3 regions of the Buttiauxella sp. JUb87 genome follow, and region 1 is predicted to be linked to each of the others. Evidence: predicted binding sites of a transcription regulator. Region 1 holds the regulator's gene; each other region holds the start of a gene.

The links. The regulator LexA, encoded in region 1, represses DNA repair genes until DNA is damaged. The targets are predictions, from matches to a motif close to TNCTGTATGTACATACAGNA.
Region 2: a site for LexA is predicted at 2,433-2,452, ahead of sulA (SOS-induced cell division inhibitor SulA). Genes of this name have one in related genera too.
Region 3: a site for LexA is predicted at 2,257-2,276, ahead of sbmC (DNA gyrase inhibitor SbmC). Genes of this name have one in related genera too.

What each region holds. Positions count from the first base shown of each region.
Region 1 is NZ_SNVY01000010.1:85,379-90,605, forward strand. It holds gene EC843_RS21610 (cupin domain-containing protein) at 1-123, opposite strand, end outside; gene zur (zinc uptake transcriptional repressor Zur) at 233-748, shown strand; gene EC843_RS21620 (CsbD family protein) at 891-1,100, opposite strand; gene dinF (MATE family efflux transporter DinF) at 1,391-2,725, opposite strand; gene lexA (transcriptional repressor LexA) at 2,794-3,402, opposite strand; gene EC843_RS21635 (diacylglycerol kinase) at 3,511-3,879, opposite strand; gene plsB (glycerol-3-phosphate 1-O-acyltransferase PlsB) at 4,006-5,227, shown strand, end outside.
Region 2 is NZ_SNVY01000003.1:711,710-716,936, reverse strand. It holds gene yccS (YccS family putative transporter) at 1-1,642, shown strand, start outside; gene EC843_RS15290 (TfoX/Sxy family DNA transformation protein) at 1,639-2,253, opposite strand; gene sulA (SOS-induced cell division inhibitor SulA) at 2,474-2,983, shown strand; gene ompA (porin OmpA) at 3,344-4,414, shown strand; gene matP (macrodomain Ter protein MatP) at 4,517-4,966, opposite strand; gene EC843_RS15270 (Lon protease family protein) at 5,142-5,227, shown strand, end outside.
Region 3 is NZ_SNVY01000001.1:1,169,656-1,174,882, forward strand. It holds gene EC843_RS05600 (DUF496 family protein) at 137-457, opposite strand; gene EC843_RS05605 (FUSC family protein) at 613-1,671, opposite strand; gene sbmC (DNA gyrase inhibitor SbmC) at 1,762-2,232, opposite strand; gene dacD (serine-type D-Ala-D-Ala carboxypeptidase DacD) at 2,451-3,617, opposite strand; gene sbcB (exodeoxyribonuclease I) at 3,894-5,227, shown strand, end outside.

The sequences.
Region 1 (5,227 bases):
TGTTAGCCCAAGTTTGCGAGCCAATGGCGCGCCAATGGAAAACAATTCAGTACTGTCTGGATAAGTTGAGTCATCTTCACCTTCCAGTTCTTTCCAGTGACGAATGCAATCAGGTTTATTCATAGCAAACTCCGGGATAGTCATCTCAAAAGGCTGTGGCCAGCATGGCGCACCACTCGGCGTTTATTGCGCGTTGTGATAGAGTGTAGGGCTAATCTACAGGGGAATGCTGATGGACATCACGACTTCACAAAACGTGTTAGCGCAGGCTGAAAAACTATGCGAACAGCGTAATGTGCGCCTGACACCACAACGCCTGGAAGTGTTGCGTTTATTGACGCAGCAAGCGGGTGCAATCAGCGCTTATGATTTGCTGGATTTACTTCGCGCCAGTGAACCGCAAGCTAAACCCCCGACGGTGTATCGTGCGCTCGATTTTCTTCTCGAACAAGGCTTTGTCCATCGCGTCGAGTCAACCAACAGCTATGTTTTGTGCCATCTGATTGATCAGCCGACTCACTCATCAGCGATGTTGATTTGCGACAGGTGTGGCGCGGTGAAGGAGCATAGCGCGGAAGGTGTGGAAGATATTATGAATCAACTGGCTGCCCAGTCAGGATTTGCTCTACACCACAATGTCATTGAGGCGCATGGTTTATGCAGCGCGTGTGCGGAAGTTGAAGCCTGTAGCCACCCGGAAGAATGCGGGCATGACCACACCATTCAGAGTAAGAAGAAGTCACGCTAGCCTGAACCCGAAATAATTCGAGTTGCATTGAAGCGGTAAGTGAATGCAGCCAAAAGATGTAGCTTGAAGTATGGAGGGGATCGGTACATCCATGTACCAGGGCAGGTTAGCCTATGAGAGTTAACACATCTGAGGGATGAGATTACCAGCGGTAATCGTTACGTTTTTCCCAATCAACGACTTCGTTCTCTGCCTGATCTTTCGCATATCCATAGCGTTCCTGAATTTTACCGACAAGCTGATCGCGTTTCCCTTCGATGACGGTCATGTCATCGTCTGTCAGTTTGCCCCATTTCTCTTTTACTGTGCCTTTGAACTGTTTCCAGTTACCGCCGATTTCGTCTTTATTCATAATAATATCCTCATCGTTCGGTTAAGAACTGCTAATAGTTAACAACGCCCAGGTGCTGCCGTTTGGCTGACACTCACTATCTGCTGGACGTGGAAATAATTGTAGTCAAGGATATGGCAGTGAGGGGAAAACTAAGAACATTGAACCACAGAAGTAACAGAAATGATGCTGACTTGCCCCAAAATCAGGTGGCAAATCAGCATACTGGAGTGCGATTAAAAGCGCGTCAGAAGTTGTAACTAACTATGAGTTGTAACTAACTATGAGTTGTAACTAACTATGAGCTGTAACTAATCAGGAGTTCCAGCCGGAAACCAGCTGTTATCCCGCCAATGGCGACGCCAAATCCATCCCAAAGACAGTCCGCGCAAAGCCAGGAACACAGCCACGGATAACCACAGACCATGATTTCCCAGATAAGGCACGGTGAGCAACGTCAGCCCAAATCCCAATGCCGCAACCGCCATGCTGTTGCGCATTTCCGTACCTCGCGTTGCGCCAATAAACATGCCGTCCAGCAAATAACACCAGACACCAACAACGGGCAAAACAATCTGCCAGTGCAAGTAGCGGTCTGCCTGTAGCTGCAATTCCGGGATAGAGGTAAGAAGCGAAACAATGTGCTCACCAAACAGCGCATACACAGCGGCGAACATAAGAGCGACTAAGCCCGCCTGGCGACATGCAGCGCCCCATACTTCGAGCAATTGACCACGGTTTTTAGCGCCAAACGCCTGCCCGGAATGGGCTTCAACGGCATAGGCGAACCCATCGAGCGCATAGGCGGTGAAGGTTAATAGCGTCATCAACACGGCGTTAACCGCGACGATTTCGCTACCTAACCGCGCACCAAAGATAGTGACTGAGGCGAAACAGACCTGTAGCAACAGCGAGCGCAGCATGATGTCGCGATTGAGTGCCAGCAGACGCCGCACATTCCCGCGCCAGGACTCTTTGAGCATCTCAAAGCTGATTCCGCGCAAACCCATGACCTTTTTCACCATCAGCAAACCAATGATAAACGTCGCATATTCTGCGGTGACGGTGGCGAGTGCCGCGCCCTGAACATCCATGTGTAGCCCCATAACCAGCCACACATCCAGCACGATATTCAGTACGTTTCCGACAACCAGCAAGATAACTGGCGCACGCGCATACTGAACGCCTAACAACCAGCCCAACAAGACCAGGTTGGCAAGCGAGGCTGGCGCACTAAGCCAACGTATTTCAAGGAATCGCCGGGCCTGCAACAAAACATCTTCATTGCCGCCGACGATATGCAAGGCCAGGGATATCAGCGGTTCACGCAGTAAGACGATCGCCACCCCTGCTCCTAACGCCAATAGCAAGGGCTGAACCAGTGCACGCGCTAAAGCAGAGGGATTATTGGCACCAAATGCCTGGGCAGTTAAACCGGTGGTGCTCATGCGCAAAAACAGCAACAGCATAAATAAGAAGCTGGTTGCCGTCGCACCAATAGCGACACCGCCAAGATAAACAGGGCTATCCAAATGACCAATTACCGCGGTATCAACAAGGCCCAGTAAAGGCACGGTGATGTTGGAAAAAATCATGGGTAAGGCGAGGCGCCAGAGAGCTCTGTCAGCCGTCGAGAAAAATCGCATGGCCAATCCAGGAAGAGATAAGAGAATTAAGACGATGATGCGCATTAAAGCGCATCATCTGGAGAAGTTTACAGCCAGTCGCCGTTGCGAATTACCCCAACCGCCAACCCTTCAATAGAGAAGTTATGTTCGCGCAGGTCAACCACAATAGGTTCAAATTCGCTATTTTCAGGCAGAAGATGAACGGTATTACCCTGCTGCTTTAAGCGCTTAACAGTCACTTCGTCGTCAATACGCGCCACCACAACCTGGCCGTTACGCACATCCTGAGTTTTATGAACTGCAAGCAGGTCGCCGTCCATAATACCGATGTCTTTCATAGACATCCCGCTAACGCGCAACAGGAAATCGGCATTTGGTTTAAACAGTGATGGGTCAACCTGGTAATGGCCTTCGATGTGCTGTTGTGCAAGGAGTGGTTCCCCCGCAGCAACACGCCCAACCAGCGGAATACCGGTAACTTCTTCCACCAGCAAGCGGATACCGCGCGACGCACCAGAGATAATCTCAATGACGCCTTTACGGGCAAGTGCTTTCAGGTGCTCTTCAGCGGCGTTCGGAGAACGGAACCCCAGACGTTGAGCAATCTCGGCACGAGTCGGTGGCATGCCGGTCTGGCTGATATGATCCCGAATAAGATCAAACACCTCTTGCTGCCTGGTAGTTAACGCTTTCATTCCGCCCCCTGGGTGTTTATACAGTTATGCTGTGAGTATATACAGTCAAAGGCGATTTTGGAACCACAAATTGAGCAAAAAACCAGGGACTTAACTATTCTGGAAAGATCATCGCAAATGCGGCCAAAGCAGTGTGACCCAGGTAATAACTGCGAGGATAATGGCGATTAATACGGCAGCAGACCCCATGTCCTTGGCCCGTCCTGAAAGCTCGTGGTAATCGGTACCAACACGGTCAACAAGCGCCTCGATAGCGCTATTGAGAATTTCGACAATCATGACCAGCACAACAGAACCAATCAGTAAAATACGGGTGATAGGGTCAACATCTAACCAGCAGGCGATGGCGATGGCGATGAGCGCGCTAACCCCTTCCTGGCGGAAAGCCGCTTCGTTAATCCAGGCTGCTTTGAGCCCTTTCCATGAGTAGCCTGCGGCTTTGATGATACGGGTAAGTCCAGTGGTACTGCTCGCCATTTTGGGAAACCTTTTCAAATTATTTGGGTCAATGCTTATCTATATTGCAACGCCACAGAAATCTGAGCCAGATTCTGATATTCTTGCGGCGAATTTGCATCATTAACCTGAGGCTTTACATCGTTTATGTCAGGCTGGCCAAGAATCTACTACAAATTACTTAATTTACCATTAGGCGTTCTGGTAAAGAGCAAGTCCATTCCGGCAGATCCACAAGCCGAACTGGGCTTAGATCCCACACGCCCGATTATGTATGTCCTGCCGTATAACTCCAAGGCGGACTTATTAACGCTGCGCGCACAATGTCTCGCGCATAACTTGCCCGACCCTCTCGAGCCGTTAGAAATCGACGGTGCGGTATTGCCGCGCTATGTCTTTATCCATGGCGGCCCGCGTGTTTTCACTTATTACACGCCAAAAGAAGAGTCGATCAAACTGTTCCACGATTACCTCGACTTACACCGCAGCAATCCAAATCTGGATGTGCAGATGGTGCCAGTATCGGTGATGTTTGGCCGCTCCCCTGGGCGCGAAAAAGGCGAAGTGAATCCGCCATTAAAGATGCTGAACGGCGTCCAGAAATTTTTCGCTGTTTCCTGGCTTGGGCGCGACAGCTTTGTGCGTTTCTCCGCTCCGGTTTCGCTGCGCCAGATGGCAACCGACCACGGTACAGACAAAAAAATCGCCCAAAAACTGGCTCGCGTAGCGCGTATGCACTTTGCTCGCCAGCGTTTAGCGACTGTCGGCCCGCGTCTGCCGGTACGCCAGGATCTGTTCAATAAGCTACTGGCCTCAAAAGCTATCGCTCGTGCAGTAGAAGATGAAGCGCGCAGCAAGAAAATCTCCCATGAAAAAGCCCAGCAGAATGCTGTTGCTTTGATGGAAGAGATTGCCGCTAACTTCTCGTATGAAGCCGTGCGTTTGACTGACCGCGTGTTAGGTCTGACGTGGAACCGTTTGTACCAGGGCATCAACGTTCATAACGCTGAACGCGTGCGCCAACTGGCTCATGACGGCCACGAGATTGTCTATGTGCCCTGCCATCGCAGCCACATGGACTACATGCTGTTGTCCTACGTGCTTTATCACCAGGGGCTGGTTCCTCCGCACATCGCAGCGGGTATCAACCTGAATTTCTGGCCAGCCGGCCCGATTTTCCGCCGCCTCGGTGCGTTCTTTATCCGCCGTACCTTTAAAGGCAGCAAACTCTACTCCACCGTGTTCCGTGAATATCTGGGCGAGCTGTTTAGCCGTGGCTATTCCGTTGAATACTTTGTGGAAGGTGGCCGTTCTCGTACCGGGCGTTTGCTCGACCCGAAAACCGGCACGCTGTCGATGACCATCCAGG
Region 2 (5,227 bases), on a different contig from region 1:
TCTTCAAGATAACCTGGCGCGGTGCTATGAAAGTCTCGCACGTTATCTCGAAGTCAAAGCCATGCTGTTCGACCCCGACATTGAAGAAGAAAACCAGGCACCCATGCTTGAGCTTGCGATGGCCAACAGTCAACTGGTCACGATGCTCAATCAGACCAAAGGCTCACTCTTGACTCGTTTACGCGGAGATCGCGGACAACGCGGCACACGTCGTACATTGCATTACTATTTTGTTGCGCAGGACATTCACGAGCGCGCGAGCTCTTCGCATATCCAGTACCAGGCGCTACGCGATAAATTCCGCTACAGCGATATTATGTTCCGCTTTCAACGACTGCTAACTATGCAGTCCCAGGCTTGCTTGCAACTTTCGCGCTCAATTTTATTACGCGAGAAATACCAGCACGACCCACGTTTTGAACGTGCGTTTACGCATCTTGATGCGGCGATTGAAAGACTGAATGCCGACCAATATCTGGCTGGTGAATTAAAAGCGCTTGGCTTCCTGGTGAGTAATTTGCGTGCCATCGATGCGCAATTAGCGACAATTGAATCCGAGCAAGCTCTTGCCGCACCACACAGTGATATCGAAAACCGCCTTGCGGATGATCGCATTACCGGCTTTGGCGATGTCTGGCAGCGTCTGAAACGCAACTTAACACCGGAGTCAGCGTTATTTCGTCATGCGGTTCGTATGTCGGTAGTGCTTTGCGTCGGCTACGCATTCATACAGTTTACCGGGCTAAAACATGGGTATTGGATCTTGCTGACCAGCCTGTTTGTCTGCCAGCCTAACTACAATGCCACTCGTCGACGTTTAGCATTGCGTATCATCGGCACTTTAGTGGGTGTGGCGATAGGGCTACCAGTGTTGTACTTTGTACCGTCAATTGAAGGCCAGCTTGTCTTAATCGTGATTACTGGCGTGCTCTTTTTTGCCTTTCGCAATGTGCAATATGCACATGCCACCATGTTTATCACGTTACTGGTGTTGTTGTGTTTCAACTTGCTGGGTGAAGGGTTTGAAGTCGCTATGCCTCGTATCTTCGATACGCTGCTGGGATGTGCTATCGCCTGGGCTGCGGTGAGTTTCATCTGGCCGGACTGGCGTTTCCGTCGACTACCATTGGTTGTTGAGCGCGCATTTAATGCGAACTGCCGCTATCTGGATGCGATTCTTGAGCAATACCATCAAGGCCGGGATAATCGTGTTGAATATCGAATCGCGCGCCGGGATGCACATAACAAAGATGCAGAACTGGCATCTGTGGTGTCCAACATGTCATCTGAGCCGCGCGTTTCGCGAGAGATGCAAGAGACTGCATTTCGTTTGCTATGCCTAAATCACACATTTAACAGCTATATTTCAGCGTTAGGTGCGCACCGCGAACAACTGACCAACGAAGATATTTTACTGCTGCTTGATGATGCGGTGTGTTATGTCGATGATGCCCTTCATCATTTGCCTGCCGATGAAGCACGGGTGCACAAGGCGCTGCATGGGCTTACTGAGCGTATAACCTCGCTTGAGCCACAGTCGGATAGCAAAGAGCCGTTAGTGCTTCAACAAATTGGCCTGCTGGTTGCGCTGTTACCAGAAATATCACGTCTCCAACAACTTGTGTCGCAGCAACATACTTAACGGGTGTGTCGTTGCGCGTAAAGATGCCCCCACTCGACCAACTCCCGGCGCGTTGCCGCCGGGAGTGCGGCTTCATGAACACCACAAATAGCCCCCGCTAAAGCCAACAAGACTTGTACCCCTAGCCCTTTCTTCAAATGTCTCAGTTTTATCCACGACCGTTTTGCACCATAAGCATGAAGGGTGCGCACGTCAGCAATCCCGACTTCCCACAACATCATCTCCAGGCTGTGAGTTAAATTAGGTAAATCTTTGAGACGTTGTTGCGCCTTCAGGCGAGATTTCTCACGGCGAGCGCTAAACAATGCATCGGTTGAAAGCTGCAACAGCTTTTGCCGATCACGCCACAGTCCTTCATCGACATGATAATAATTGAGCGCAATGGCTCGTCCACGTTTGTTATAAACCAGAGACTCTGACGCTCTTGCAACAAAGTAAACTTCCGATTGTTCGCAGGCACGTAGATACAATTCTCCCTCAGAAACCATGGCAAACACCACATTTTCGACGGTCAAACTATAGCCACCAAATAGCGAGCGATAATTTATATCACCTAATGGCGCTAGATATTCTTTTGATTGATGAATCCTTGCATAAGACCGGCTCTTCATGAATATATCCTTAAATATCAATCCATAACATATCATCACAATGTGTAACTGCATCCAGTAATATGAAAATAGGTAACATGATGAGCGACGGCAATCACATTCTTACTTTCCGCAGATTTACATGTCGAAATTGCGATATGCTTTCCGAAATTTAGATTGATCTTTGTCCGAACTGGCATTACTGTATATTCATACAGTAACCCATCAGGCGGGATTAACTATGCAATCACATAACGTTCTAACTCACGTTGCCACTGTTCCAGGTTCTGCGTCTTCATTGGCTCAGTCATCAGCAGGTAACAACATTAAAGGGTTGATCAGTGAAGTGATCTACAGCGAGGATCAGCCCTGGATTACACAGTTAGTGTTGCTGCCCTTGCTGCAACAGCTTGGTCAGCAATCTCGCTGGCAGTTGTGGTTAACGCCACAACAGAAATTGAGTCGTCAGTGGGTGCAGTCAGCTGGTCTTCCGCTGACAAAAGTGATGCAGGTAAGCCAGTTAGATCCACTTTTTACCGTAGATGCTATGGTAAAAGCATTGCAGACAGGAAATTACAGTGTTGTTATTGGTTGGTTACCGGAAGAATTGACCGACGAAGAGCATTTTCAGCTATCATCAGCAGCTGAAATGGGTAATGCAATTGGCTTTATTATGCGTCCAACTCGTACCTCAAAAACAGGATGTCGACCACGAAGTGGTCTAAAAATTCATTCTAGTTTGTATCATTAAGTAAATTTAAGAGAAATCCTGGAACTTTTTCTTCTCTGCTGACAATTCATTGTGAATTATGAAGAATCCCCGCTGCAAGCCGCTCCAGGCGGCATTCCGCCAGTTTTAAGAAGCCTATTTTTCGCGCAAAGTTGTTAAAAAGTGTGTACTCAAATCGTTTTTTTTCATATGCCTGAGGGACTTCACACTTGTAAGTTTTCAACTACGTTGTAGACTTTAGCTCGCCAGGGTTGCTCTTCCATAACACCGATTGATCGGTAGAGTAACAAGTGAGCATAAACTCGGGCGAAGGATTTAACCCTGGGCTTTAGAGCGATTTTAAAGCTCATGGCCTTTTTGGATGATAATGAGGCGCAAAAAATGAAAAAGACAGCTATCGCGATTGCAGTGGCACTGGCTGGCTTCGCTACCGTAGCGCAGGCCGCACCGAAAGATAACACCTGGTATGCAGGTGGTAAGTTGGGTTGGTCCCAGTTCCACGACACCGGTTTCTACGGAAACGGTTTCCAGAACAACAATGGCCCAACTCACAGCAGCCAACTGGGTGCTGGTGCATTCGGTGGTTACCAGGTTAACCCGTACGTTGGTTTCGAAATGGGTTACGACTGGTTAGGTCGTATGCCTTACAAGGGCAGCGTTGATAACGGTGCTTTCAAAGCGCAAGGCGTTCAACTGGCTGCTAAACTGAGCTACCCAATCAACGACGATCTGGATATCTACACTCGTCTGGGTGGTATGGTATGGCGTGCAGACGCTAAAGGTAACTACGCTTCTACTGGCGTTACCCGCAGCGAACACGACACTGGCGTTTCCCCGCTGGCAGCAGTTGGTCTTGAGTACGCAATCACCCGTGATATCGCAACTCGCCTGGATTACCAGTGGGTTAGCAACATCGGTGATGCGCAAACCGTTGGTACTCGTCCAGACAACGGCATGCTGAGCCTGGGTGTTTCTTACCGTTTCGGCCAGTATGATGCAGCTCCAGTTGTAGCTCCGGCTCCAGCTCCAGCTCCAGAAGTACAGACTAAGCACTTCACTCTGAAGTCTGATGTTCTGTTCAACTTCAACAAAGCAACTCTGAAACCAGAAGGTCAGCAGGCACTGGATCAACTGTATACTCAGTTGAGCAACCTCGACCCGAAAGATGGTTCTGTTGTAGTTCTGGGCTTCACCGACCGTATCGGTTCAGACCAGTACAACCAGAAACTGTCTGACAAACGTGCACAGTCTGTTGTTGATTACCTGATCTCTAAAGGTATCCCAGCTAACAAGATCTCCCCACGCGGTATGGGCGAATCTAACCCAGTTACTGGCAGCACCTGTGATAACGTAGCTCCTAAAGCTAAACTGATTGATTGCCTGGCTCCAGATCGTCGCGTAGAGATCGAAGTTAAAGGTATCAAAGACGTTGTAACTCAGCCTGCGGCATAAGTTACCGTTATAAAAAAACCCCGCTTCGGCGGGGTTTTTTGTTTTTAATGTTCTGGAACAGAAAAGCAAAATGAATCACTGCATCAACTCAACTGCGCTCTATTATTTGCCGAGCATTGCCTGAAGATCTTGTTTCAAAGAAGACATCTGATTGGCGTATTGTTCTTTACGCTCAGCATCTTCAATCAATTGCACAATAGTTTCTGAGAGAGTGCACCCTCGCCGATGAGCAAGCCCTGCTAACCGCTGCCAGACCAGATACTCAAGGTCGATGGACTTTTTACGCGTATGTTGATGTTCGGCATTAAAGTGCCGTTTACGACGTGCGCGGATAGTTTGTTTCATGCGGTTGCGGAGTTCTGGATTCATATGCTGCTCTATCCAGCTCAACACGTGCACAGGCTCATTTTCTAAGCGTAGCAGTTCATCAACGGCTTCTTTCGCAGCACTCGCCTCGATATAACGCGTGATAAGCTCGCCTTCACGGTGTTTTTTAACCAGATACTTCCACTTCCAGCCGCTCTCGAGATTTTCCAACTGTTGATATTTCATTGTTGTCTCAGTGTGACCGTGTAACTCATTTCAGAATAACAGTTTTTTTTATTTTCGCTTACCTGAAAAATGAAAGCTGTGAGCTAAGTAAACTTGCCGCTCCGCATAAACCGTGTGCTGCTTCGCCTATTCTTGTATAATCGCGCCTTTGACATCTAATTAATAAATAGCGACTTTGACGACTAATCGACTTGAATGGCGTGCTCTTGTACCTGATACCGAAAGTTATCAGGAAATTTTCGCACAGCCTTATGATTCCGA
Region 3 (5,227 bases), on a different contig from region 1:
ATAAAAAAAACCGCCTGGCGGCGGTTGGTAACACTGTTGGAAAAACTCTGCGTAGGTCAGCTAAGCGAAGCGCCATCCGACAACACTGGCGCAAACGGTGGATGACGCTTTCGCTTATCCACCCTACGACAGCTAATTAATCGGCCTTGATTTCGCCCATTACTTTCAGTTTTTTGGAAATTTCACGACGCTCTTTAGACAGTTCAGCGTTTTTGATGATGTAGTCATCAACACGGTCTTCATAGTCGGTTTTCATGCTGGCGATGATGCCTTGAATAGCTTCAATGCTCATACCCGGTTTGATGTAGTCGCTCAGGTTATCAAGCAGCAGAACACGTTTTGAGTTATCGCGGATCTTTTTCTGTACGTCCTGGATTTCACGCTGCAGTTTGTTTTTGCGACGGAACAGACGCACGAACTCAAGCACGTCCTGGAAAGATGGTTTGATTGGTTCCATTTTTATACCCCTGCTAATTTCATACTCGGATTCGTTAAGACAGCCGCCATAAGATAACCTTAATGGTAGCGGCAGCCGCTGATAATTCATTGTTTCGCTATCTTAACCTCAATTGCTGCTGAATCGAAACCAGCAATTCACACCAGGCTGAGCAATTATTTGCGTAACGCGCGACAGATCAACTGCGACAGCAATTCTAGTTGACGAGCAAGTTCCAGACTCAGCCAGACGTAACCATGAATAGGCGTTTCCTGAAGTTTCCCATTTTGGCCATTTTGTATGAGCTCGCGCAACTCGCTGACGATTTCAGTCAGCTTTTCATTGTTCGCTGAAATCGTCGACGGGTTGCCATCGTGCAAGGCCAGTGCGATAGCGGCAAGCGTGCCCTGGGTCATTTGTTGCGTTTCGCGCAGCGTGTGTGCGTTGATCATCAGGAAGTGGCTTTCCCTTGATGCCCAGTAAGCGTTGACCTGCAACTCAAGAGTGCACACCAGATTGCGGCTGACGGTTTGTATCGCCTCGAAGATAGACTTTTGAATGTGCGTTTCTTTGCTGCTTGGCCCGATGAGTGCACGCATTCTTACGACATCACTCAACACTTTGTGTAAATGTTTTTCAAGCCTGGGGCGCTCTAATAAATTAGGTGAGAAGCCCGCGTTGTAAACCCGGCCAAAGGCGGTGACGAAGTTCGCCATTTGTATGCGCCAGTGGATAAAGGCGCGCTGCGGATAAATGCTGGTAAATAACATCGCCAGCAACGAGCCGAAGATAACATCGCCGCTGCGCCAAAGGGCAATTTCCATGTCTCCTGCCGGTGCGCCAACCACCACCGCAAGAGTGATACCAATCAGCAGAGCTTGATACGGGCGTTTCCCCAACGCCAGATAGCCGCAGATGAACATGGCAATGGCACACCACACCAACATCAGCGGTAGCGAGAACAGCTCAAGTTTTAGCGCCACAAGTCCCATGACTGCACCGCATATCGTCCCACCAATTCGCTCAAAGGCGCGTGGCACGACGTTGCCCCAAAAAGAGATCGGCCCCATGACCACCACAAGCGTGATCAACGGCCATGTCCCTTCGGGCACTTTCAGAAGATGAACAATAAGAAAGGTGAGAATAAAAGCCAGTGCGATGCGGATCCCATGCACGATACGGTAATTGCGGTATATGCGGATCTCAAATGGGCTTAGTGATTTGTCAGGACGCACACTCAGTTCCCCAGAAAATAAAAAACGGGATTGTACCTGTTTTTATGGAATGAACATCACAAAGTTAGGGGGCATAAGCCCCCTTTAGCATCAGACTTGATCTGCCACCGGAATATACATGTCTATTTCCCATACTCCACTTTCTGAACCATCGTTAAGATAGTGTTCGAAGCAGGGTTTTCCGGTTATCTGGTAGCTATTATTAGCAAGGACGCTGTCAAAAAACAGATTCCACGGCTTGGCAAAGTCGTTGTCATCCACGCGGGCGCGTGCCACCGCATACTGGCCGCCCTGGATGCTCGTCACAATCACGCCTTCACTGTTATCCGGCACGGTAAAGTTTTCAGCCACCGAGACCACGGTGTCGCAGCGCAGTTTTTCTGCGGGTACGACATCGGGATTGTCGTAATAAACCGCCAGCCATTCTTCCCCGGCTATCTGGTGAGTTTTGACCCACAGGGCAAGTTGCTCAAAGCCCTGATGGACCGTTTGTTCCCACGGCCCAACCATATGAAAACCAGCGACTTTACGTTCATTCACTTGTTGTACGTTAAATTCCATATGACCTCCTGACAGATTTAAAAATACTGTATGTTTATACACCACTCTTGTGCAGGGAAACAATCCATTGTCAGGGTGATGTGGTTGCTTTGCGAGCAGGATCGCTTTTTGAAAAACTTTCGCCTGTAGATCCGCCTGTAGATCGTAGTACAGACCAGCCGTTCAGATGAAAAAAAGGGCCGACATGACTGTCGACCCTTTTAACACTGATTAAGGAATTACAATTTGTGGCTCAGATAGTCGCTAAACCGCGACCATGTGCTGCCCTTTTTGACGCCCGTTAGCGTCACCAACGGCCAGTGGGCAATCAGCTTGTCGCGATCAAAAAGCTCGATTTCACCCACATGTTGGTTGGCAGCAATCGGCGCTTCGATCTCTTGCTTGTCGAGGACATATTTAGCTTTGATGTTAGGGACTTCAGATTTTGGCAGCGCCAAAAAAACATCCTGATTTGTACCAACTTCGATCTGTTTTTTATCACCGTACCAGATAGCCTCAGTACCAATTTTTTTGCCTTTATGCAGAACCTGTACGGTATCGAAATTATCCTGGCCCCAGTGCAGTAATTTCCGCGCCTGATCTTCGCGCCCTTTCGGGCTTTCAGCGCCCATGACCACCGCAATTAAACGGCGCTCACCGACCACGCTTGACGCAATAAGATTAAAGCCAGCGCTCGCAGTATGGCCGGTCTTCAGGCCGTCCACATTCAGCCCTTTGTCCCACAACAAACCATTACGGTTCTGTTGCGTGATGCCATTCCAGGTGAGGCTGCGCTCACTATACATGTGATAAAACTCGGGTTCACCGTGGATTATTGCACGCGAAAGTACCGCAAGATCATAGGCTGTGCTGTGCTGGCCAGGTGCATCCAGACCATGAACCGTTTCGAAGTGGGTATCGCGCAGGCGGAGCTGCTGCACGTATTTGTTCATCATCGCTACAAATTGTGGCTGCCCACCGGCGACGTAATCTGCCAGAGCAACACAAGCATCATTCCCTGAATCAATAATTAACCCGCGGCTGAGGTCATGGACTGTCAGTCGGTCACCCGCTTTCAGGAACATTAGCGACGAGCCATCAAATACCGGATTACCTTTTGCCCAGGCATCTTTGCCGACAGTGACCATGTCGTTTGCCGTGATGCGGCCACTGTCGATGGCACGATCGACCACGTATCCGGTCATCAGCTTGGTCAGACTCGCCGGGTTGCGTCGCACATGCTCATTTTCCGCTGCCAGAATTTGCCCGGTGGTGTAATCCATCAATACCCAAGAGCCCGCCTGAATTTGTGGAGGGGGTGGCGCATTAACAAAGGTATCGTCGGCAAAAGCGGAGTGAGCAGAAAGTGACAGCAAGGAACAGACAACAAACAGACGGATCTTCAACGATATACCCTCAGTAACAAAAAATTCAGCCGCCACTTTTACTGCAGTTTGCGACTTTTTTCGCAATTAAATTGCAAAAATATATGAATGAGAGCGCTCGCATACAGTTGAGGAATATACTATTCCGTCATCGCGAAGACTTCTTGCAGGGCGGTTAATGGTTTACCATTGGCGGTTGCAGTACCTGATAACAATGATTGGCACATGGAGAGGGTTTTAGTGGGATTTCAGTTTAATAACAGTACGTTAAACAACACTCAAGGGCGGGAGTAAACCGTGGATAAGACAACGCAACAACCGACCTTCCTTTTTCATGATTATGAAACCTTCGGTAAAAGTCCATCGCTCGACCGCCCGGCGCAATTCGCGGCTATTCGTACCGATGCTGAATTTAACGTGATTGGCGAACCGGAAGTTTTTTACTGCAAACCGGCGGATGACTATCTGCCACAGCCAGAAGCCGTGATGATTACCGGCATTACTCCGCAACAAGCGCTGGCGCGTGGCGTCAACGAAGCGGATTTTGCAAAACGCATCCACACCATTTTTACCCATCCAAAAACCTGCGTCGTGGGTTACAACAATGTGCGCTTTGATGATGAAGTGACGCGCAATATCTTTTACCGTAACTTTTATGATCCGTATGGCTGGAGCTGGCAAAACGATAATTCGCGCTGGGATTTGCTCGATGTGATGCGCGCCTGTTACGCATTGCGCCCGGAAGGAATTGTCTGGCCGGAAAACGAAGACGGTTTGCCGAGCTTCCGCCTTGAACATTTGACCAAAGCCAACGGCATTGAGCATGCGAATGCACACGATGCGATGTCTGATGTGTACGCCACTATCGCGATGGCACAACTAGTGAAAACCCGCCAGCCGCGCCTGTTTGAGTATCTCTACAGCCACCGTTCCAAACACAAACTCACCACGCTGATTGATGTTCCGCAGATGAAACCGCTGGTACATGTCTCGGGAATGTTTGGCGCGTGGCGCGGTAACACCAGTTGGATTGCCCCACTCGCCTGGCACCCGGATAACAAAAACGCGGTGATTATGGTCGATTTGGCGGGTGATATTTCTCCACTTCTGGAGCTGGATGCGGATGCGTTGCGCGAGCGGTTGTATACGCCGAAAGCCGCACTTGGTGATACTGCGGCCGTGCCAATCAAGCTGGTTCATTTGAATAAATGCCCGGTCTTAGCGGTGGCGAATACGTTGCGCCCGGAAGATGCAGAACGTTTAGGAATCGATCGTCAACGTTGCCTGGATAACCTGAAGCTATTGCGAGAGCACCCTTCCGTACGCGAGAAAGCGGTGGCGATTTTTGCTGAAGCTGAGCCTTTTGTGCCTTCAGATAATGTTGATGCGCAGCTGTATAACGGCTTTTTCAGCGATGCCGACCGCGCAGCCATGCGTATTGTGCTGCAAACCGATCCGCAGAATTTACCCGCGCTGGACATTACCTTCGCCGATAAACGGATTGAGAAGCTGTTGTTTAATTATCGGGCGCGTAACTTCCCAGGCACCCTGGATGAAGCCGAGCAGCAGCGCTGGTTGCAGCATCGCCGTGAAGTGTTGTCTCAGGAAGCGTTGCAAGCCTACGCGCAAGA